DNA from 3 places in the Acidovorax sp. BL-A-41-H1 genome. Region 2 is predicted to be linked to each of the others. Evidence: predicted binding sites of a transcription regulator. Region 2 holds the regulator's gene; each other region holds the start of a gene.

Region 1 (7,137 bases), 870 kb from region 2:
GGCCAAGCCGGTGGGCAAGCTCACAGCCGCAGAAATGGTGCAATACCAACGCCATCCGGTGCTGGGCGCGCAGTCGTTCATGGCGCTTGACGAACACCAGGCGGTGGCCGCGCTGATCCGGGCGCACCACGAGCGCTTTGACGGCACCGGTTTTCCCGACAAGCTGCAGGGCACGCAGATCCCGATGGGTGCGCGCATCCTGGCGATTGCCAGCACCTACGATGACCTCACGCATGGCCACCTCACCGGCATGCCGCTGACCGAAGCCGAGGCCCGCACCATCCTTCAGCGCGGCCGCGGCACGCAGTTCGATCCCGAGGTGCTGGATGTTTTCCTGCACGTTACACAGGAGGTCAAACCCAAGCCTGTGCGCATCGACAGCTTCACGCCTGAAAACCTGCAGCCCGGCATGGCACTGGCCAAGGACCTGCTCTCCAAGGAAGGCGTACTGCTGCTGTCGGCCGGGCACTCGCTGTCGGCCGAGATGATCAGCCGCATCCGCAAGTACGAGAAGTCCGAAGGGCTATCGCTGCTGCTGGACATCCGCATGCCGAACTGAGTGTGCTGCATTGGCGCTCGGGCAACGCCCGGCGCCAGGGATCGGCAGCACTGCAGACAGGAGGAGGAAGGCTGCACCCGCGAGGGGCTGCCTGAAAGGCGCCTTAATGCTGGTTTAAGGCCCCGCGCAGACGATGCGCTCCATGCCATCCATTCTTCCGCGGCTTCGGTCTGTCCGTCCTGCCCCCGGCAGCCTGCACCTTGACGGCGCTGCACCACCTACTTTCCCCTACTCCGCCCGGCTTGCTGTCTTCACCAGCCTGTGGATTGCCACCGTGTGCAATGTGCCGCTGTGGGCCGCTGTGCTGGACCTGGGGGGCCATGGGGCAGCGCTGCACCGGCTGGGCTTCCTGCTGGCCTTTGGCGCCGTGGTGGCCGCGGCCAACGTGGCGCTGCTCAGCCTGCTGGGATGGCGGGGCGTGGCCAAGCCGGCCGCCGCTGCGCTGGTGCTGATGGCGGCCTTCGGCGCGTACTTCATGCTGGCCTATGGCGTGGTGATTGACGCCACCATGCTCACCAACGTCCTCCAGACCGATGTGCACGAGGCAGGAGACCTGCTCAACTGGCGGCTGTTCACTACCGTAGCCGTGCTCGCAGGCCCGCCGCTGTGGTGGCTATGGCGGCACCCGCTGCCACAGCGCGCCCTGCTGCGGCAGGCACTGCACAACGCGGGCCTGTTTGCCGCGGCGCTGGTGGTGGCGGTGCTCAGCCTGCTGCTGGTGTTCCAGGAATTCGCGTCCACGATGCGCAATCACACACAGCTGCGTTACCTGATCAACCCGCTCAACAGCGTCTATGCACTGGGCAACATTGCCACCCGGCCGCTGCGCATGGACACGCGCCAGATCCTGCCCGTCGGCCGCGATGCACAGCTGGGCGCGAGCTACGCACAGCAGGCGCGCCCGCCACTGCTGGTGCTGGTGCTGGGCGAAACCGGCCGCGCCGGCAACTTTGCCCTGAACGGCTACGGCCGCCCCACCACCCCGCTGCTGTCGGCGCGCAGCGACCTCATCAGCGCGCGCAATGCCTGGGCGTGCGGCACCAGCACGGCGGCGTCGGTGCCCTGCATGTTCTCGCACCTGGGGCGCACCGGTTTCGAGGCCCGCAAGAACAACTTTGAAGGGCTCATGGACGTGCTGCAGCATGCCGGCCTCGCCGTGCTGTGGGTGGACAACCAGTCGGGCGGCAAGGGCGCCTGCGACCGCATTCCCAACGCCAACACGTCCGGCGAAAAAGACCCGGCCCACTGCCCCGGCGGCTCGGATTGCCTGGACACCATCATGCTCAAGGGCCTGGACGAGCGCCTGGCAGCGCTGCCCGCCGAGCAACGACAGCGCGGAACCGTGGTGGTGCTGCACCAGATGGGCAGCCACGGTCCCGCGTATGCCAAGCGGTCGGCCGCCGAGCGCAAGGTCTTCCTGCCTGAATGCCAGTCCACTGCGCTGCAGGAGTGCGGCCGCGAACAGGTGGTCAACGCCTACGACAACAGCATCGTAGAAACCGACTTTTTCCTCGATTCAGTGCTCAAATGGCTTGCAGCGCATGAAAAAAATGCCCAGACAGCTATGGTTTATGTAGCAGACCATGGCGAATCGCTGGGCGAAAAAAACATCTACCTGCACGGCCTTCCCTACTCGATTGCACCCGATGTGCAAAAGCATGTGCCGTGGCTGACGTGGCTCTCGCCCGCCATGCAGGCCCGCGCGCGTACCAGCGCGGGCTGCCTGCAGCGGCAACTGGCCACGCAGCGCATCACGCACGACCATTACTTCCATTCGGTGCTGGGGCTGATGGATGTACAGACCGGCATCTACGACCCGGCGCTGGACATCTTCAGGGACTGCACGCGGGCTGCTGGAGCCGCCAGCAGCGTGGCGCCCACAGCGCAGCCCGCGCGCAGCTGAGGACTTTGTCTCTCGCTCAAAACAGGCTGGTCTGCCCCCGCAGGTGACCCGGCCGGAACTGGCCCAGGTCCAGCCCCTGCCGCTCGCGGTTGAGCCCCAGCGTGCGGCAGGCCTTGGCAAAGCGCTGGCGCAGCAGGTCGGCCCATAGCCCGCTTCCCTTCATTCGCTGAGCGAAATCGCTGGTGTAGGCCTTGCCGGCAGTACGCTGGGCTTCGCTCAGGCCGTGCAAGTCCTGCACACGGGCCATCACGCGGGCTGCGCGCTGCGGGTAGTGCACCTGCAGCCATTCGCGGAACAACGCGTCCAGCTCCCACGGCAGGCGCAGCACGGTGTAGAACGCGCTGGTGGCACCGGCCTCGCGTGCAGCCTGCAGCACCTGCTCCATGTCTTCGTTGATGAACGGAATCTGAGGCGCCACGCTCACGCCCACCGGTATGCCCGCCTCCGCCAGCGTGCGGATGGTGCGCAGCCGCCGGTGCGGCGCAGCGGCGCGCGGCTCCATGCGCCGGGCCAGGGCCGGGTCCAGCGTGGTGATGGTGATGTACACCGCAGCCAGCCGCCGGGCCGCGAGCGGGGCCAGCAGGTCGAGGTCGCGCTCGACCCCGCTGGATTTGGTGATGAGCGAGAACGCATGGCCCGCTTGGCCCAGGACTTCGATCACGCTGCGCGTGAGCTTCAGTTCACGCTCCACCGGCTGGTAGCAGTCGGTGGCGGAGCCGATGTTGAGCATGCGCGGCACGTAGCGCGGCTGGCACAGTTCTGTGCGGAGCACGTCCGCAATGTTGTGCTTGGCGATGAACCGCGTTTCGAAGTCGAGCCCCGGCGAAAAGTTGAGGTAGCTGTGCGTGGGCCGCGCATAGCAATAAATGCAGCCGTGCTCGCAGCCGCGGTAGGGGTTGACCGACTGGTCAAACGAAATGTCGGGCGAGTCGTTGGCGCACAGGGCGCTGCGGGCGGTCTCGAAATGCACCTGCGTGCCGGGGCCTGCCGTGCCGGGGCCATCCCCTTGCCATTCTTCTGCGCCCAGCCCATCCCAGCCGTCGTCCACCACCGCGCGCACTTCGCGCGCAAACCGGTGGGCCATGCTGCTGCCAGTACCCCGCCCATGGAGCAGTACAGGCGCAGGCCGCACGGATTCAGCCGGGTCCGGCGAGTCGGCGGAGCGGTCGATGGTGATGCGGTCCATGGGAGGGCTCAGACATGGCAGGCGGCACTTGTACTGTTCATTTATACAGTATTTTATTGCTATCGTCGCCCACAGCGCAGTCGGCACCGCCTGCACGGCGCGCTGGGGATGTGCTGGCCGCTGGTGAAGACCGCGCGCAGCAGTGCGAGATTCGCGATGGTCTACAGTCGCGCGCTTTGCAACCACTACAAGGTAGTCTCGCCATGGCGCGCAAGCCCTCCATCCTCCTGTCGTCGCTCGATGTCGATCGCATCGAATCCCTGCTGGCCGTGATTCCGGCCAATGCTTTTCCGGGCAAGGCCGAGCTGCAGGCAGAGCTCGACCGGGCGGACGTGGTGCCGCCCGAGGAAATTCCGCCCAACGTGGTCACCATGAATTCCACCGTGCAGTTCTCCATCCTGGAGACCGGCAAGGAGTTCTGCCTGACGCTGGTCTACCCGCGTGATGCCGATGGCAGCGCCGACAAGCTGTCGGTGTTTGCGCCCGTGGGCAGCGCGCTGCTGGGGCTATCGGTGGGGGATGAACTGGCCTGGCCCGGACCGGGTGGCAAGACGATGACGGTGCGTGTAAAGGCCATCCTGTTCCAGCCGGAAAGCGCTGGCGAACTGCACCGCTGAGACGCAGCGCCATCGGCGGGCGGCAACGATGGCCGCCTGCTCAGCGATGTCCCTGGCTGCCGGTCGTCAAACCCACTGCGCCGGCACCGCCAGCAGCAGGCCAGCGCCGACCAGCCCGCACTGCCAGCGCAGCGCGGTGCGCCAGGTGGGCACGTGTCGCTCCACGCGCAGGTACAGCAGTCGCCCCATGGCCAGCGACAGACCGAACGCCAGCGCCATGCCCAGCGCGTTGATGACTGGCGATGCGGGCCACAGCGTGCCCACCACGGCATTGACCAGCATGCACACGGCAAAGTGCACCAGAAAGACCGAGTACGACATCTGCCCCAGCAACACCAGCGGGCGTACGCCCTGCCAGTTGCGAAAGGCCTCAGAGCGCAGCGCCCACACCAGCGACAGCGCCGTCAGCAGCGCCACCAGGATGCGGCTGCGGTAGTCGATGGTTAGCGCCACCCCGCCCAGCAGCAGCATCAGTGCCACCCACCCACGAGCGCGGGGCGCGTGCACCGCCCAGAAGGCCAGCATGCCCAGCCCGTAGGCGCCGAAGAAATACAGCGCCCACATGTCCAGCCCGCTCATGCGATTGAACACCCACAGCGATGCGGCCGTGCCCGCCACCACGAGGCCCTGCCCCAGCGGGGCGGCATACCGCGCGGCGGCGGGCCCGGGCAGCATCCGCAAGGCCGCCCAGATCAACGCCGACAGCGCAAACAGCTGAAAGTCGATGGCCACGTACCACACGCCGGCCGACAGGGCGTCTTCACCGAGCACATCCTGCAGGAGCAGCGCATTGGCCAGAAGCTGGGCAAGGGTGGGATCACCGGGCACCGAAGGATGATCAAACCATGGACGTACGATGGCAGAGACGGCCACGGTGAGGACCAGCGCGACCGCATACGGCACCACCAGCCGCACGAATCGTTTACCCACCGTGCTGTTCCACTGCGCAAAGCGTGCCATGCCCTGCGGCGCCATGCTGCCCGCAGCCAGATAGCCACCCACCACCAGAAACACCTGTACGGCAATGCGTGCGTGGTCGTACAACCAACCCATGAGGTCCGGCGCCAGCGGATGCGCGATGTCGGACATGGGTCCGTAGAAGGCCAGGTGATGCCACACGATGGCGATGCAGGCCAACGCCTTGACCATGTCGATCAGCGGCGTTCGGGAAGAGGCAGGCGGCATGGGGACGTGATGAAAGAGGTGGGCCGGTGCAGCAGGCGCCCGGTACGGCAAAGCCCTCTATTGTCTGCGGTCTTTCACGGGTGCGCCAGCGGGTGGGCGACACGCCCGCCAGCTCCTTGGCAGGCGCCCGGGACGGCCGCGCACCACCGCCGTCCGCCGCCACACAAACGACAGCGTGCTCAGCACGTGCAGCCGCCGCACCCCACTCGCAAGGTAGATACCGCCAATGCGTCGCGGCCCCTACGAGCGCGCCCCAACGTCAAGGGCGTTGACAGGCCCTCAGAGGCTGTCCATGGGTCAGTACCGCAGGTTGCCGTCCGCGTCCATGATGGCCAGCTCGACATAGGTCGAGCCGTTGTGGCTGCGCGGCGAGTAGCGCACGCTGAACCGGCCGAAAGTGATTTCGCCCGCATCTTCCATGGCCTTGGTGAAGCTCTCGGTGGAAAGGTTGCGCCCGGTACGGCGCAGGCCTTCGACCAGCAGCCTTGCATGGACGAAGCCATCGAACTGCGCCGCCGAGGGCCGCGCCTTCGGTGATTTGGCCTTGAGCAGTGCCAGGTATTCGGCCACCACCGGGATGGTCGTGTTGCGCAGCGAAGGGATGATCTGCGCCAGGATGATGCCGCGCGCCTTGGGGCCCAGGTCGCGGTGCACCGCGTCACTGCTGGCAACCGAAAACCCGTAGAACGACGGCCGGGCTGATGTGGCCTGCACCTGCTTGATGTAGTCGGTAAAGGTAGCGCCAGCTGTGGCCACGATCACGGCCTGGGCTTCGGTCTTCTCGGTCTGCCTGGCCGCCGCTGCGAAGTCAGGCTGCTTGGGGTCCAGCCTGATCTCCGCCACAAAGGGCAGCTTCTCCGCTTCGGAGGCCTTGCGCAGCTCGGCCAGCAGGGTCTTGGCCAGCCCGTCATCCGGGTAGAACACCGCCACGCGGCTCACACCCTGCTGGCGCAGCTGCGAGACGATGCGGGTCGCTTCGCTAGCGTAGCCCGCGCGTACATGAAACACCAGTGGGTCGAAGGTATCGCGGAACACCGACGCCCCGGTGACCGGCCCGAACAGCAGCGTGCGGTGCTCCTTGATGAGCGGCAAGATGGCTGCGGTCTGCGCGGTGCCGGTGCTGTGAAAGATCATGAAGACCTTGTCGGTCTCCAGCAGGCGGCGGGTGTTCTCGACAGCACGGGCCGGGTCGAACCCGTCGTCCAGCGTGGTGTATCGGATCATCCGGCCATGCACGCCGCCCTGCGCGTTGACGGCATCGAACAGGAGCCGCGATCCCTCGCCGTACTGCGCCGTCTGCGGGCCCAGCGGGCCCGAAAGCACTACCGACGCACCCAGCCGGATCTCATCGGCCGTCACGCCCTCGTTGCGGGCCAGGGCGCTGCTGCAAAGGCACACCGCCAGCAACGCCATCCATACGCGAACCATCATGAAAGCTCCTCGGGCAAGCAGCCAGACGTGCGCCTTCCAACAAGTTCCGCGCCTCCCTCCCGCTGTTTATTGATTATTTAACATCATCATTATCAGGGCCGCCACGGCTTTCGTGTTGGGGGTTTGCCCTGCCTTGGCGCGCCTGTCACGCAGGCATCAAAAACACCAACGCCCGCGAGCGCATGAGCGCGGCGGGCGATGAAGGAGTACATCAGGCCGGGCACTGCTGGCAGCCACACGGCCACGCAACGGCGAC
Region 2 (7,137 bases):
GCCAAGTACCCCAACCAGTTCCAGGTCTACAGCCCGTACACCTACGATGCAACATTCCTGCTGGTGGACGCCATGAAGCGTGCCAACTCTGTGGACCCCAAGGTCTACACGGCTGAGCTCGCAAAGTCCAACTTCAAGGGCGTGACTTCGACCATCCAGTTCGAACCCAACGGCGAAATGAAGAACCCTGCCATCACGCTGTACGTGTACAAGGACGGCAAGAAGACTCCGCTGTAATCAGGCGGGCACGGGGCTGGCCATCATTGGTGGCCACTCCGCTCAAGCAAAAGGCTTCCCGACGGGAAGCCTTTTTTCATGGGCATTTCAACGCGCGCCAACGCGATGTTCGAGCGCATGAGTCCAGTTCTTCGGCAGAGCCCAAGGAGCTGGCTTCACCCGCACGGGGTAACGGCGGGGCTCAGCCGCGGCGGGGCAGGGGGTGGCGTTTCAGCGACGGACCTGTAGCGAACCGGGATTCACGATGTTGGTCGGTGTGCCCTTGATGAAGTTGACCACGTTATCAAACGCCGCGCCAAAGTACAGTTCGTAGCTGTCTTGCTCCACATACCCGATGTGGGGTGTGCAAATGCAGTTCTCGAGCCGCAAAAGCGCGTGGCCCTGCAGGATGGGCTCGCTCTCAAAGACATCCACAGCCGCCATGCCCGGCCGGCCGCGGTTAAGTGCGGCAATCAGCGCATCCGATTCGATCAGCTCGGCACGGGATGTGTTCACCAGCAAGGCGGTGGGCTTCATGCACGAGAGGTCCTCCAGTGACACCACTCCACGCGTCTCATCGGTCAGGCGCAGATGCAGGGAGATCACATCGCACTGGGCAAAGAACTCTTCCTTGGTGGTGGCAGCCTGGTAACCGTCAATCAGCGCCTGTGCGCGCGACGCTTCGCGACCCCACACACGCACGTTCATGCCGAACGCACGGCCGTACCCGGCCACGAGCTGTCCAATGCGTCCGTACCCCCAGATACCCAGGGTCTTTCCGCGCAACACAGTACCCAGACCAAAGTTGGCAGGCATGGACGCAGTCTTGAGGCCCGACTGCTGCCATGCCCCATGCTTGAGGTTGGAGATGTACTGCGGTAGCCTGCGCATGGCAGCCATGACCAGGGCCCAGGTCAGTTCGGCGGGCGCCACGGGGGAGCCGACTCCTTCGGCAACCGCGATGCCGCGTTCGGTGCAGGCTGCCACATCCACATGGCTGCCCACCTTGCCAGTCTGGGCGATCAGCTTCAAACGGGGCAGTTTCTCGATCAGCTGGCGGCTGATGTGCGTGCGTTCACGCACCAGAACGATGATGTCGGCGTCCTTGAGCCTGACCGAAAGCTGGCCGATGCCCTTGACGGTGTTGGTGTAGACCTTGGCCGTGTAGGCATCCAGCCGGGAAGCGCAATGAAGCTTTCGCACCGCATCCTGGTAGTCATCGAGGATCACAATATTCATCCTCATATTGTGCCTTGCAGCTCTACCGTGGCCCCGAATGCTGGCGAGTGAGGAATCAGGTAGAGAGGGCAGACCCGCGTGCAGTGAACCGCCCCGGGTTTCGAGGAGGCTCAACACTCTGAGAGGATTGAGCCATGAAGAAGACGAACAAGTTCTCGCCTGAGGTGCGTGAGCGCGCAGTGAGGATGGTGCAGGAGCAGCGCGGGGAGTACCCTTCACTGTGGGCCGCCATCGAGTCCATCGCCGCCAAGATTGGCTGCGTGCCACAGACACTGAACGAATGGGTCAAACGCGCCGAAGTTGATGCAGGTACGCGAGAAGGTGTCACCACGGCCGAAGCCCAACGGGTCAAGGAGCTGGAACGCGAGGTCAAAGAATTGCGCCGGGCCAACGAGATATTGAAGCTGGCCAGCGCGTTTTTCGCCCAGGCGGAGCTCGACCGCCGGTTGAAGTGATGTACCGGTTCGTGGACGAACACCGCGAAGTCCACGGGGTCGAGCCGATGTGCAGGCTGCTGCAGATCGCCCCGTCGGCCTATCGCAGGCATGCAGCCCGGTTGCGCGACACCGGCCTGCTCAGCCACAGGGCCCGGCGCGATGCGGTGTTGATGCCGACCATCGAGCGGGTGTGGAACGCCAACTTGCAGGTCTACGGCGCCGACAAGGTGTGGATGCAGCTGAACCGCGAGGGCGAGGTCGTTGCTCGGTGCACGGTCGAGCGCCTGATGAAGCGAATGGGGCTGCAGGGTGTCAGACGCGGTAAGGTGATTCGCACGACCATCAGTGACCGTAAGGCACTGTGCCCGCTGGACAAGGTGAATCGGCAGTTCCATGCACAGCGGCCGAACCAGCTGTGGGTCTCGGACTTCACCTATGTCTCTACCTGGCAGGGCTGGCTCTATGTGGCATTCGTCGTTGACGTCTTCGCCAGGCGCATCGTGGGCTGGCGCGTGAGCACATCGATGACCACGGACTTCGTTCTCGATGCTCTGGAGCAAGCGCTGTACGAGCGGCAACCCGAGCGCGACAGCAGCCTCATTCACCACTCGGATCGCGGCTCGCAGTACGTTTCGATTCGGTACTCGGAACGCTTGGCAGAGGCAGGGGTCGAGCCGTCTGTGGGCAGCAAAGGCGACAGCTACGACAACGCCCTGGCCGAGACGATCAACGGCCTGTACAAGGCCGAGGTGATCCACCGACGGACTTGGAAGACCCGCGAGGCAGTCGAGCTCGCCACGCTGACGTGGGTCTCGTGGTTCAACAACCATCGTCTGATGGGGCCGCTGGGCTACATCCCGCCTGCTGAAGCTGAGGCAAACTACTACCGCCAACTCGTCGAGCAATCAGCTGCAGTGGCATGAGCACTTAAACCAAACAGCCTCCGCGAAACCCGGGGCGGTTCACAGCGTGCCCAGAGCGCGGCTGATGAATCACCGCGAGAAAGCCCCGGTTATGTGGGATGGACGAAAGCCTGTTTCGGTCTTCAGCGCAGGCCAGGACACAAGCAGCAAGCCCGGTGGCTTGCGATGCACCTACGCTGGGCAGACGGGGGTCAGGTAGCCATGCTCCGGCGAAGCTGCAGGGCCTCAAACGCGGCCAGCCTGTCCAGTTCTGCGCATACATCTGCCATTCGACCTGAAATGGCCAACCGGCCCGAACCTGGGTCAGCAAAACGGCGCACAGCGCAGGGCACTCGCCGGCCGGGGCTCTCAGGTGCTCCCAGAGACGTCAACGGTGTGCGCCGATGCGCAGCGGGCGGGGCAGCCCTAAGACCGCGCGCGCTGCTGACAGGTCTTGATACTGGCTGAGCGGGGCCTGAGAGCGGCCGCACCGTAAAGGGCCAGTTGCCCCGCAGAGGAGGCTTGTGAACTGGGGTTACCGACGGCACGGGCGGCCGTTGACCTTGGGCCAAGGTTGAACGCCGCACAAATTGCCGCAAGCCGGGAGTGTCCAATGGGTCAGCGGCCATATCCATATCGGGGTGAACGCTGTCGTTGGCAGCGGCAGGTTCAGCGCTCCAGACCGGTGCACCGCCGGTCGTGGGCTCTCGGCCGGATTGCATCCACAGCACGAGCTTGGAGAGGTGCCGTGGGAGGGCGTTGAAAGCAGGTAAAACAATTCCCATGTGAAAACTCCGAATTTCGGGGGTTGGACATAGGCAGGATTGCAAAACCACTCGCGCAACACCTCCCCTGCAGCTGGTAGAAACCGCTGTTCTGGAAGAACCTGCACAAGGAGATACCGGCTGAGCTGCAGGGCTGGCATGCCACGAGGACACGCCAAACGCCCGCCACCTGCAGTCAACCGTGGTGGGGCTACATGAGCATCGTGTTGCGGATCAACCCGACGGCGAGGCCTTCGATTTCAAAGGGTTCGCCGGGCTGGACCACGATCACGGGATAGTCGGGGTTTTCGGGCAACAGTTCGATGGAACTGGCTGTGCGCCGCAGCCGCTTGACGGTGACGTCATCCCCCAGGCGCGCGACGATGATCTGGCCGTTGCGGGCTTCTCTGGTGGACTGCACGGCCAGCAGGTCACCGTCCATGATGCCAGCGTCGCGCATCGACATGCCCCGCACCTTCAGAAGGTAGTCCGGCTTGTGCTGGAAAAGGCTGTTTTCAACGCAGTAGGTCTGGTCGACGTGTTCCTGCGCGAGAATGGGAGAGCCGGCGGCCACGCGGCCCACCAGGGGCAGAACGAGTTGCGAAAGACCCGGTATGGGCAGGCTGAACTGGCTGCCTCGCGCCGCGTTGATGGACCGCACGGTCTCATTGCGCAACCGGATGCCGCGGGAGGTGCCGCTGACAAGTTCAATCACGCCCTTGCGGGCCAGGGCCTGCAAATGCTCTTCTGCGGCATTGGCCGACTTGAAGCCCAGTTCTGCCGCGATTTCGGCCCGTGTAGGGGGCGCGCCTGTGCGTGCGATCGCAGTCTGGATGAGATCCAGGATCTGTTGCTGGCGGGCCGTGAGTTTCGGGTTGTCGAGCATGAAGGGCTCCGTGGAGTAGCGCTACGTGGAGGGACTGGTTTTTAATCCAGTACCTGTATTTTTCACCAGTTTTTCGGAGTGTGCAAGTGAGTGGGCAAAAAATCGTGGTTCTGGGCACGGGCGGAACCATCGCGGGCACCGCAGCCGATGCCGCGGACAACATCGGCTACAAAGCTGCGCAGGTCGGTGTGCGTGACCTCTTGGCATCGATTCCGGCACTGAGTCAGTCAGAAGGCGTTGCCGTCGAGGCGGAGCAGGTCGCCCAGGTCGATAGCAAGGACATGGACTTCGACATCTGGACGCGCCTAGCTGCACGGTGCCAGCATCACCTGGACCACCCCGCCGTGAAAGGTGTGGTCATCACCCACGGCACCGATACCCTGGAAGAAACCGCCTGGTTTCTGCAGGAAGTGCTCCGTTGCACAAAACCTGTGGTGCTGACCTCTGCCATGCGGCCCGCGAGCGCGCTGACCCCCGACGGTCCCCAGAACCTGATGGATGCAGTTGCTCTGGCGCTGGCCCCCGACGTGCGCGGCGTATTCGCCGTGGCGGCAGGGGAAGTCCACGGTGCCCGGCTGGTTCAGAAGGCGCATCCCTACCGGGTCAACGCCTTTGCGTCGGGCGATGGCGGACCCCTGGGCTGGATGGAGGAGGGCAGCGTACGCTGGGCGCCGAATATCTCGGTAGCGCATGAATCAAAAGGGCGTATTGCTATGATTGTCATAGCCAACGCAGTTTCTGCCCCCCGTGTGGAAATCATCCTGAGCCACGCAGGCGCCCGTGGCAGCCTGGTGGACGCGCTGGTGCGTGACGGAGTGCAGGGCCTGGTGGTTGCGTGCACCGGCAACGGGACCATTCACCATGCGCTGGAGGACGCCCTGCTGCGCGCTCAGGTTGCCGGGGTGAGGGTCGTGCGCGCCACGCGCTGCAGCGGTGGCCAGGTCCTGCCCAAGCCGGGTGACCTGTTTGTGGACTCCCGCGGACTGTCCCCGGTCAAGGCGCGCATCTCGCTGATGCTGGACCTTCTGGTGGGCGCCTAGCCCCGTTGTACCGTGTCATTTTTGGCAGCACTCAAAACCCACAGCTGGGCATACCCGGCGCTGGAGGTCGTCCACATTGCGGGCATCGCGCTGGTGATCGGCAATCTGGTGCTGTTGGAATTGCGCGTGTTCGGCCTCGGGCGGATGCTCCCCGTCAAAGACCTTGCCCGGTTGTGCCTGTCCCTGAGCGTGCTGGGCTTCGGGCTCATTGCCGCGTCCGGCCTCGTGATGTTTGCGACGCAGGCGGCAGAGCTGCTGGCCAACCGGGCATTCACCCTCAAGATGGTGCTGTTGATGCTGGCCGGGTGCAACGCAGCCTGGTTTCATGGCCGAAAATCGCTCGACAGGCTCGATGGAATGGCTCGTGCACTGATGCTGGTCTCGACCATCCTGTGGCTTGCCATGGCCGCCAGCGGCCGCTGGATTGCCTACCTTTAAAGGGGAAACACATGCTTGTTCAACGTCGCCACTGCATCCTGGCACTTGCTACCGTTCCGCTGTGGGCCCGCGCACACCATGGCTGGAGCAGCTTTGACGCAGAACGGCCGATCTATCTGGCCGGAACGGTGCGCAAGGTGCGCTGGCAAAACCCCCATGCCGAGCTCGAACTGGAATTGCCCGCCGATCTTTCGGTGCCCGGCGATCTGGCTCAGCGGGCAATACCGGCGCAGACAGCGCCCGTGGATGGCAAGGCGCTGCTGGCAAAGGCCGTGGTACCCCGCAGGCGTGACCGGCTCTGGCAGGTTGAACTGGCTCCGCTGACGCGCATGCAGGCCTGGCAGGTTGCTGAAATCAAGCCGGGTGCGGCCGTGTCACTGGTCGGCTTCACGCTGCGCGAGGAAAAGGGCGACGCGGTGTTGCGCGCGGAATTTCTGTTTGTGGACGGCAAGGCCTACGCCCTGCGCTCAGGGCCTGCCTGACGCGCTAGTTCCCGCTGTCCATCGGCCAACCCGGGCTACTTTGCCACCGGCGCCGACGTCACGGGCGCCCATGCAGTGAGTCCCTGATCGCGGCGAGAAACCGCAACTCAAAGGCAGGCTTGCTATTCGCGGTGCGCCAACAAAAACGGCGCCTGCAAGAGGCGCCGTTGTGGCCTGCGAATCCTTGCCGGGCTCGTGGTTTCAGCTTGCCAGGGCTTTCAGTGCGCGTTCGGTGATCTCGTCCACGCTGCCGGTGCCGCTGATGGCGCGGTACTTGGGGGCAAGGTCAGGGGCAGTCTTGGCCCAGCTGCTGTAGTAGTCGACCAGCGGGCGCGTCTGGTCGCTGTAGACCTGCAGACGCTTTTGCACGGTCTCTTCCTTGTCGTCTTCGCGCTGGATAAGGTCTTCGCCGGTCACGTCGTCCTTGCCTGCCACTTTGGGCGGGTTGAACTTGACGTGGTAGGTGCGGCCGCTGGCCGGGTGCGAGCGGCGGCCGCTCATGCGTTCGATGATGGCATCAAACGGCACGTCGATTTCCAGCACGTAATCAAGCTTCACTCCGGCTGCCTTCATGGCATCAGCCTGGGGGATGGTGCGGGGAAAGCCGTCGAAGAGGAACCCGTTGGCGCAGTCGGCCTGGGTGATGCGTTCCTTCACCAGTCCGATGATGATGTCGTCGCTCACGAGGGCGCCAGAGTCCATCACGGCCTTGGCCTGCAGGCCCAGGGGGGTG
Region 3 (7,137 bases), on a different contig from region 2:
GCACAGGCCCATGCGGGACAGCGCCCATTTCACGGGGATGGGGTTGGCTTCGATGAAAAGGTTCTTGTGCACGGGCATGAGCTTGAGCTGGATGTCCATGGCGCGGCGCACATCGCCGGCCAGGGCTGCCACGCACAGCTCGTGCATCAGGCGCGGTGCCACGTTGGCCGTCACGCTGATGTTGCCATGGCCGCCGCATAGCATCAGTGCCACCGCGGTCGGGTCGTCACCGGAATACACGCCAAAACCCTGGGGCACATCGCGGATGAGCCATTGCGCGCGCTCGATGTTGCCGGTGGCTTCCTTGATGCCGATCACGCCGGGCACCTGCGCCAGGCGCAGCACGGTGTCGTGCTGCATATCGGCCACCGAGCGGCCGGGCACGTTGTACAAAATGACGGGCAGCTCGCCCGTGGCTTCGGCGATCGCTTTGAAGTGCTGGTACTGGCCTTCTTGCGTGGGCTTGTTGTAGTAGGGCACCACCTGCAGCTGGCTGTCGGCACCGACCTTCTTGGCAAACCGCGCCAGCTCGATGGCTTCGGCTGTGGAATTGGCACCGCAGCCGGCCATGATGGGCACGCGCCTGGCGGCCTGCTCTACCGCCACGCGGATGATCTCGCAGTGCTCTTCGACATTGACCGTGGGCGACTCGCCCGTGGTGCCCACCACGCCGATGCAATCGGTGCCTTCGGCAATGTGCCAGTCGATCAGTTTGCGCAGCGCCGGGTAGTCCACGCTACCGTCCTCGTGCATGGGGGTGACGAGGGCGACGATGCTGCCCGTGAGGGCGACGGAGGAAGAGGTCATGTCCGCGGTGAAAAACGGTAAAGGGGCATTCTAACTAGCCATTCAGCGGCAGCGGATACCGCGCAGGCGCCGCTGGCTGAGGGAGTTCCCGCACAGCGGCAATACGCTGCACGAAACGGGCGGGGTGGTCCAGAAACCCGTCTTCATAGCCCACCACACGCAACCCCGCGCAGACGCGCAAAAGCTCCCCGGGCTGCAGCAGAAAGTCGGCCCGTGCCGGCCGGCCCACGGTTTCGTTGCCGCTGGCAAAGGTTTCGTAAATCAGCACGCCGCCAGGCGCGACGCTTTGAACAAGCGTGGGCCACAGCGGTCGCCAAAGGTAGTTGGTGACCACGACCCCGTCGAATTGCCGGCCCGCCAGCGGCCAGGGGCCGTTCTCGATGTCGGCACAGACCAGCTCGCCGAGCCCGGCGCAGGCGGCCAGCGCAGGTTCAGACCGGTCCACGCCCACGACCTGGTGGCCCCTCTGATGGAGCCAGCGCAGATGGCGCCCCGCGCCGCAAGCCACGTCCAGCACCGCGCCATCGGCAGGAATCAGCGGCGTCCAGCGGCGTACCCAGTCGGACGGGGCTTCGGTACCGTGCATGTTTTTGTCAAAAATGATAGCTGTCAGGTATTTTGGATAAAGGGCTTGCGGCCAAAAAGGCTTGGAAAATGGCTGCAATGCTCAGAAACACGCCCACATCTGGTCGGCCAGCATCACCATGAAGTCGGGCGCGGTGTACATGCCAAACACCAGCAGGCACACCAGCGTGGCCAACACCCACGCAGCCCAGCGCAACGCCCGCGGCACGGGTGCGGCTGGGGCGGTTGAGGTGGCAGCAGGGTCGGTGGCGGTGTTGATCATGCAGGTGCCCATGGAAAGCGTGCTTAAGGCGAGTGGTGGTGTCAGACTGGCTGCGGCGCACCGCGCTGGATAGGGCTTTCCTTGACCGGGAGGTTGACCAGCCCGGCAAACACGCCCAGCGCGATTGCGATGTACCACACCACATCGTAGCTGCCCGTGGCGTCATACAGATAGCCGCCCAGCCACACGCCCAGGAAGCTGCCGATCTGGTGGCTGAAGAACACGAACCCGCCCAGCATCGAAAGGTGCTGCACGCCGAAGATCTGCGCGATGGTGGCGTTGGTGGGCGGCACGGTGGAGAGCCACAGGGTGCCCATCACGGCCGAAAAGATGTACACCGACAACGGCGAGAGCGGCACGATCAGGAAGATGCTGATGGCCACGGCCCGCGCGAAGTAGATGAACGCCAGGATATGCCGCTTGGGCATGCGCTGGCCCAGCGACCCGGCCACGTAAGTGCCCACCACGTTGAACAGCCCGATCAGGGCCAGCGCGTAGCTGGCCACCTGGGGCGACAGACCGTTGTCCTTGAGGTAGCTGGGCATGTGCACGCCGATGAACACCACCTGGAACCCGCACACAAAGTACCCCGCCATCAGCAGGTTGAAGCTGGGATAGCGGAAGGCCTCGCCCAGCGCCTGCGTGATGGTCTGCTCGCGTTTAGGGGGCGCCGTGCCCTTGAAACCGGGTTCGCGCAGGCCAAAGGCCAGCGGCACGATCAGCAGCACCATCAGCGACAGCGCAAGCAGGGCCTGCTGCCAGCCCAGGCCGGCAATCAGCCAGCCTTCGACCGGCACCATCAGGAACTGGCCAAAGGAACCCGCGGCCGCGGCCACGCCCATGGCCCACGACCGGCGCTCGGGGGCAATCTGCCGCCCCAGCACGCCGTAGATGACGGCATAGGTGGTGCCCGCCTGCGCCGCGCCGATCAGCACGCCGGCCGTCAGGGCAAACAGCAACGGCGTGGGCGACAGCGCCATGCCCGCGAGCCCCAGGCCGTACAGGACCGCTCCGCCCATCAACACGCGGAAGGCGCCAAACCGGTCGGCCACCATGCCGGCAAAGATGCCGATCAGGCCCCAGGACAGGTTCTGGATGGCAATGGCAAGGGCGAAGGACTGCCGGGTCCAGCCCATTTCCTGCGTGATGGGCTGGAGCCACAGCCCGAAACCATGGCGGATGCCCATGGACAGCGTGACGATGGCTGCGCCGCATGCCAGCACCTGGAACATGGACAGTTTGGGAGGATTCGTATGCATACGCACGAATGTAGCGAATATGGCTGCGGTTTGCCTGACGGCATCCCCACAGCGGCCAGGCGCCCTGCAGGCTGTTGTTTTATCCAGCCTTTGGAGCGCTGCAGCACTACAATCCGCCGCTATGTCTGCCAAACCGTCTTCTGTTTCTGCCAGCGAATATTCCGAAGGTTCGATCCGCGTGCTCAAGGGCCTGGAGCCCGTCAAGCAGCGCCCGGGCATGTACACCCGCACCGACAACCCCCTGCACATCATCCAGGAAGTGCTGGACAACGCCGCCGACGAGGCCCTGGCCGGCCACGGCAAGAAGATCAAGGTCACGCTGCATGCCGATGGCTCGGTGGGCATCGAGGACGATGGACGGGGCATCCCGTTCGGCATGCACCCCGAAGAGAAGGCGCCGGTGATCGAGCTGGTGTTCACCCGCCTGCACGCGGGCGGCAAGTTCGACAAGGGCAAGGGGGGGGCGTACAGCTTCTCGGGCGGCCTGCACGGCGTGGGCGTGAGCGTGACCAACGCACTGGCCACGCGGCTCGAAGCCACCAGCCACCGCGAAGGGCAGTCGGCGCGCCTGGTGTTCTCCGCCGGTGATGTGATCGAGCCGCTCGTGGCGCGCCCGCTGGAGGCCGGCGAGCGCAAGCAGGGCACCACGGTGCGTGTGTGGCCCGACGCGAAATACTTCGAATCGAGTGCGCTGCCCATGGGCGAACTCACCCACCTGCTGCGCAGCAAGGCGGTGCTGATGCCCGGCGTTTCGGTCTCGCTCATCAACGAGAAGACGCGCGACACCCAGACCTGGCAGTACAAGGGCGGCCTGCGCGACTACCTGATGCAGACGCTGAACGGTGAGCCCGTCATCCCGCTGTTTGAAGGCGAGGGCTTTGCCGACCGCAACAACGAGAGCTTTGCCGAAGGCGAGGGCGCCTCGTGGTGCGTGGCCTTCACCGAAGACGGCCAGCCCGTGCGCGAGAGCTACGTCAACCTGATCCCCACCAGCGCCGGCGGCACCCACGAAAGCGGCCTGCGTGACGGCCTGTTCAATGCCGTCAAGAGCTTCATCGAACTGCACAGCCTGCTGCCCAAGGGCGTCAAGCTGCTGCCCGAAGACGTGTTTGCCCGCGCCAGCTACGTGCTCTCCGCCAAGGTGCTGGATCCACAGTTCCAGGGCCAGATCAAGGAGCGGCTGAACTCGCGTGACGCGGTGCGCCTGGTCAGCGGCTTTGTGCGCCCGGCGCTCGAACTGTGGCTGAACCAGCATGTGGACTACGGCAAGAAGCTGGCCGAGCTGGCCATCAAGGCCGCGCAAACGCGCCAGAAGGCCGGCCAGAAGGTCGAGAAGCGCAAGGGCTCGGGCGTGGCCGTGCTGCCTGGCAAGCTCACCGACTGCGAAAGCCGCGACCTGGCCCACAACGAAGTCTTCCTGGTCGAGGGCGACTCGGCAGGCGGCAGCGCCAAGATGGGCCGCGACAAGGAAAGCCAGGCCATCCTGCCGCTGCGCGGCAAGGTGCTCAACACCTGGGAGGTCGAGCGCGACCGGCTGTTTGCCAACAACGAAATTCACGACATTTCGGTGGCCATCGGCGTGGATCCGCACGGCCCCAACGACACGCCGGATCTGAGCGGCCTGCGTTACGGCAAGGTCTGCATCCTGAGTGACGCTGACGTGGACGGCTCGCACATCCAGGTGCTGCTGCTCACGCTGTTCTTTCGCCACTTCCCCAAGCTCATCGAGACGGGCCACATCTACGTGGCTCGCCCGCCGCTGTTCCGGGTGGACGTGCCCGCCCGCGGCAAGAAGCCGGCCGCCAAGATGTATGCGCTGGACGAGGGCGAACTCACCGCCATCCTCGACAAATGCGCCAAGGACGGCGTGCCCAAGGAGAAGTGCCAGATCAGCCGCTTCAAGGGCCTGGGCGAAATGAACGCGGAACAATTGTGGGAAACCACGCTCAACCCTGACACCCGCCGCCTGCTGCCGGTACAGCTGGGCGACATGGACTTTGCTGCCACCGAAGGCCTCATCACCAAGCTGATGGGCAAGGGCGAGGCGGCAGCTCGCCGCGAGCTGATGGAGCTGCACGGCGACGACGTCGAGGTGGACATCTGAACCACCGCTTGGGCCTCACCGGCCTGTTTGCCTGATGAATTTGATTGAAAACCGCCTCTGTCGCACGATTTGTCTGGGCTTGTTGCTATGCTTTTCGCAGCAATTGGCCTGGGCAGACCTGTGGGCGCGTGTGGATGAGCGCGGCGTGACGCATTTCGCGGCCGAGCAGGTGGACAGCCGCTACCAGCTGTTCTTCAAGGGCACCGAGTTCGACTCGACGCGCGACCTCGCGGCCAGCCCCAGCTCCAGGGCGTTGTCGGTGCCCTCAGCGGGGGCGCAGTTGCTGGCGTTTTTCGATGTGGCGCCGGGCTACAAGCGCGTCAAACACCACCTGCGGGCCGCCTCCAGCCAGCATGGGGTGGACTACGAACTGCTGCAGGCCGTGATTGCGACCGAATCGGGTTTCGATGCCAGCGCAGTGTCTCCCAAGGGCGCCGTGGGGCTGATGCAGGTGATGCCCGCAACGGCCAGCCGCTTTGGCGTGAGCCCCGACGCCCGCCGCACGGTCGAGCAAAAGCTGGCCGACCCCGCAGTGAACGTGCCGGCGGGCACGCGCTATCTGCGCTACCTGCTGGACCTGTTTCCCGGCCGCACCGACCTGGCCCTGGCCGCCTACAACGCGGGCGAGGGCGCTGTGCAGCGGGCGGGCAACCAGATCCCGGCCTTCAAGGAAACGCAGAACTATGTGCGCACCGTGATGGGCCTGTATGCCCAGCTCAAGCCGCCGGCTGCCGTACAGGCGCAGCGCGCCGCCACCGGCCGCGTACGCATGGAACTGCAGGGCGGCGCCGCCAACCGTGGCAACCTGCCGGGAGCCGTGCCGGCGCTACAGGGCTCCGTGCCTTTCCGTGAACGTGATTCAAGAACCGTAACAAACGAATGAGCGACCAACCCACTCTCGACTTCACGACCGCCGGCGATGACGGAGGCGACTCCCTGGGCCTGGCGGGCTACGCCCAGCGTGCGTACCTAGAATACGCGCTGTCGGTCGTCAAGGGCCGCGCGCTGCCCGATGTGTGCGATGGCTTGAAGCCCGTGCAGCGGCGCATTCTGTATTCGATGGACCGCATGGGCCTGGGGTACAGCGGCCCCACGCGCAACACGGCGGCCAAGCCCGTGAAAAGCGCCCGCGTGGTGGGTGATGTGCTCGGCCGTTTTCACCCGCACGGCGACCAGTCTGCCTACGACGCGCTGGTGCGCATGGCGCAGGATTTTGCGCAGCGCTACCCGCTGATCGATGGCCAGGGCAACTTCGGCAGCCGCGATGGCGATGGTGCCGCCGCCATGCGCTACACCGAGGCCCGCCTGTCGCGCATCACCAGCCTGCTGCTCGACGAAATCGACGAAGGCACGGTCGATTTCATGCCCAACTACGACGGCAGCACACAGGAGCCGCGCCAGCTGCCCGCGCGCCTGCCGTTCGCGCTGCTCAACGGCGCCAGCGGTATTGCCGTGGGCCTGGCCACCGAGATCCCCAGCCACAACCTGCGCGAGATTGCCGACGCCTGCATCGCGCTGATCAAGACGCCGTCCCTCAGCCCCGAAGACCTGCTGGCCATCGTGCCCGGGCCCGACTACCCCGGCGGCGGCCAGATCATCAGCAGCCCTGGCGACATTGCCGATGCGTACCGCACGGGCCGCGGCAGCCTCAAGGTGCGCGCACGCTGGAAAATCGAGGACATGGCCCGCGGCCAGTGGCAGCTGGTGGTTACCGAGCTGCCGCCCGGCGTCAGCACCCAGCGCGTGCTGGAAGAGATCGAGGAGATCACCAACCCCAAGGTCAAGGCCGGCAAGAAGGCGCTGAGCCAGGACCAGACGCAACTGAAGGCCAGCATGCTGGCCGTGCTGGACGTGGTGCGCGACGAATCGAGCAAGGATGCACCGGTACGCCTGGTGTTCGAACCCAAGACGGGCAAGACCCCGCAGCAGGAGCTGATCACCGCGCTGCTGGCGCACACCAGCCTGGAAACGTCGGCGCCCATCAACCTCACCATGGTGGGGCTCGACGGCAAGCCGGTGCAGAAGTCGCTGCGGCAGATGCTGGAAGAGTGGATTGCCTTCCGCCAGACCACCATCACCCGGCGCAGCCAGCACCGGCTCGACAAGGTGCTGGACCGCAT

What was found. Region 2 encodes LexA, which represses DNA repair genes until DNA is damaged. Its sites were predicted from a motif close to ACTGTATNNNNATACAGT; they were not measured.
Region 1: a site for LexA is predicted at 3,681-3,698, ahead of ACTPOI_RS16835 (PA0069 family radical SAM protein). Genes of this name have one in related genera too.
Region 3: a site for LexA is predicted at 2,984-3,001, ahead of ACTPOI_RS08585 (DNA topoisomerase IV subunit B). Genes of this name have one in related genera too.

What each region holds. Positions count from the first base shown of each region.
Region 1 is NZ_JBPVJQ010000006.1:794,122-801,258, reverse strand. It holds gene ACTPOI_RS16845 (HD domain-containing phosphohydrolase) at 1-559, shown strand, start outside; gene ACTPOI_RS16840 (phosphoethanolamine transferase) at 702-2,462, shown strand; gene ACTPOI_RS16835 (PA0069 family radical SAM protein) at 2,479-3,648, opposite strand; gene rnk (nucleoside diphosphate kinase regulator) at 3,852-4,265, shown strand; gene ACTPOI_RS16825 (acyltransferase family protein) at 4,332-5,450, opposite strand; gene ACTPOI_RS16820 (ABC transporter substrate-binding protein) at 5,748-6,881, opposite strand.
Region 2 is NZ_JBPVJQ010000006.1:1,666,433-1,673,569, reverse strand. It holds gene ACTPOI_RS20945 (branched-chain amino acid ABC transporter substrate-binding protein) at 1-237, shown strand, start outside; gene ACTPOI_RS20940 (D-2-hydroxyacid dehydrogenase family protein) at 448-1,455, opposite strand; one part of gene ACTPOI_RS20935 (IS3 family transposase) at 1,590-1,878, shown strand; AL1L pseudoknot at 1,868-1,984, shown strand; one part of gene ACTPOI_RS20935 (IS3 family transposase) at 1,878-2,815, shown strand; gene lexA (transcriptional repressor LexA) at 3,770-4,444, opposite strand; gene ACTPOI_RS20925 (asparaginase) at 4,531-5,484, shown strand; gene ACTPOI_RS20920 (hypothetical protein) at 5,506-5,922, shown strand; gene ACTPOI_RS20915 (DUF6152 family protein) at 5,934-6,404, shown strand; gene adk (adenylate kinase) at 6,606-7,137, opposite strand, start outside.
Region 3 is NZ_JBPVJQ010000003.1:1,693,039-1,700,175, forward strand. It holds gene dapA (4-hydroxy-tetrahydrodipicolinate synthase) at 1-807, opposite strand, end outside; gene ACTPOI_RS08570 (class I SAM-dependent methyltransferase) at 842-1,393, opposite strand; gene ACTPOI_RS08575 (hypothetical protein) at 1,475-1,654, opposite strand; gene ACTPOI_RS08580 (MFS transporter) at 1,696-2,913, opposite strand; gene ACTPOI_RS08585 (DNA topoisomerase IV subunit B) at 3,035-5,017, shown strand; gene ACTPOI_RS08590 (lytic transglycosylase domain-containing protein) at 5,052-5,900, shown strand; gene parC (DNA topoisomerase IV subunit A) at 5,897-7,137, shown strand, end outside.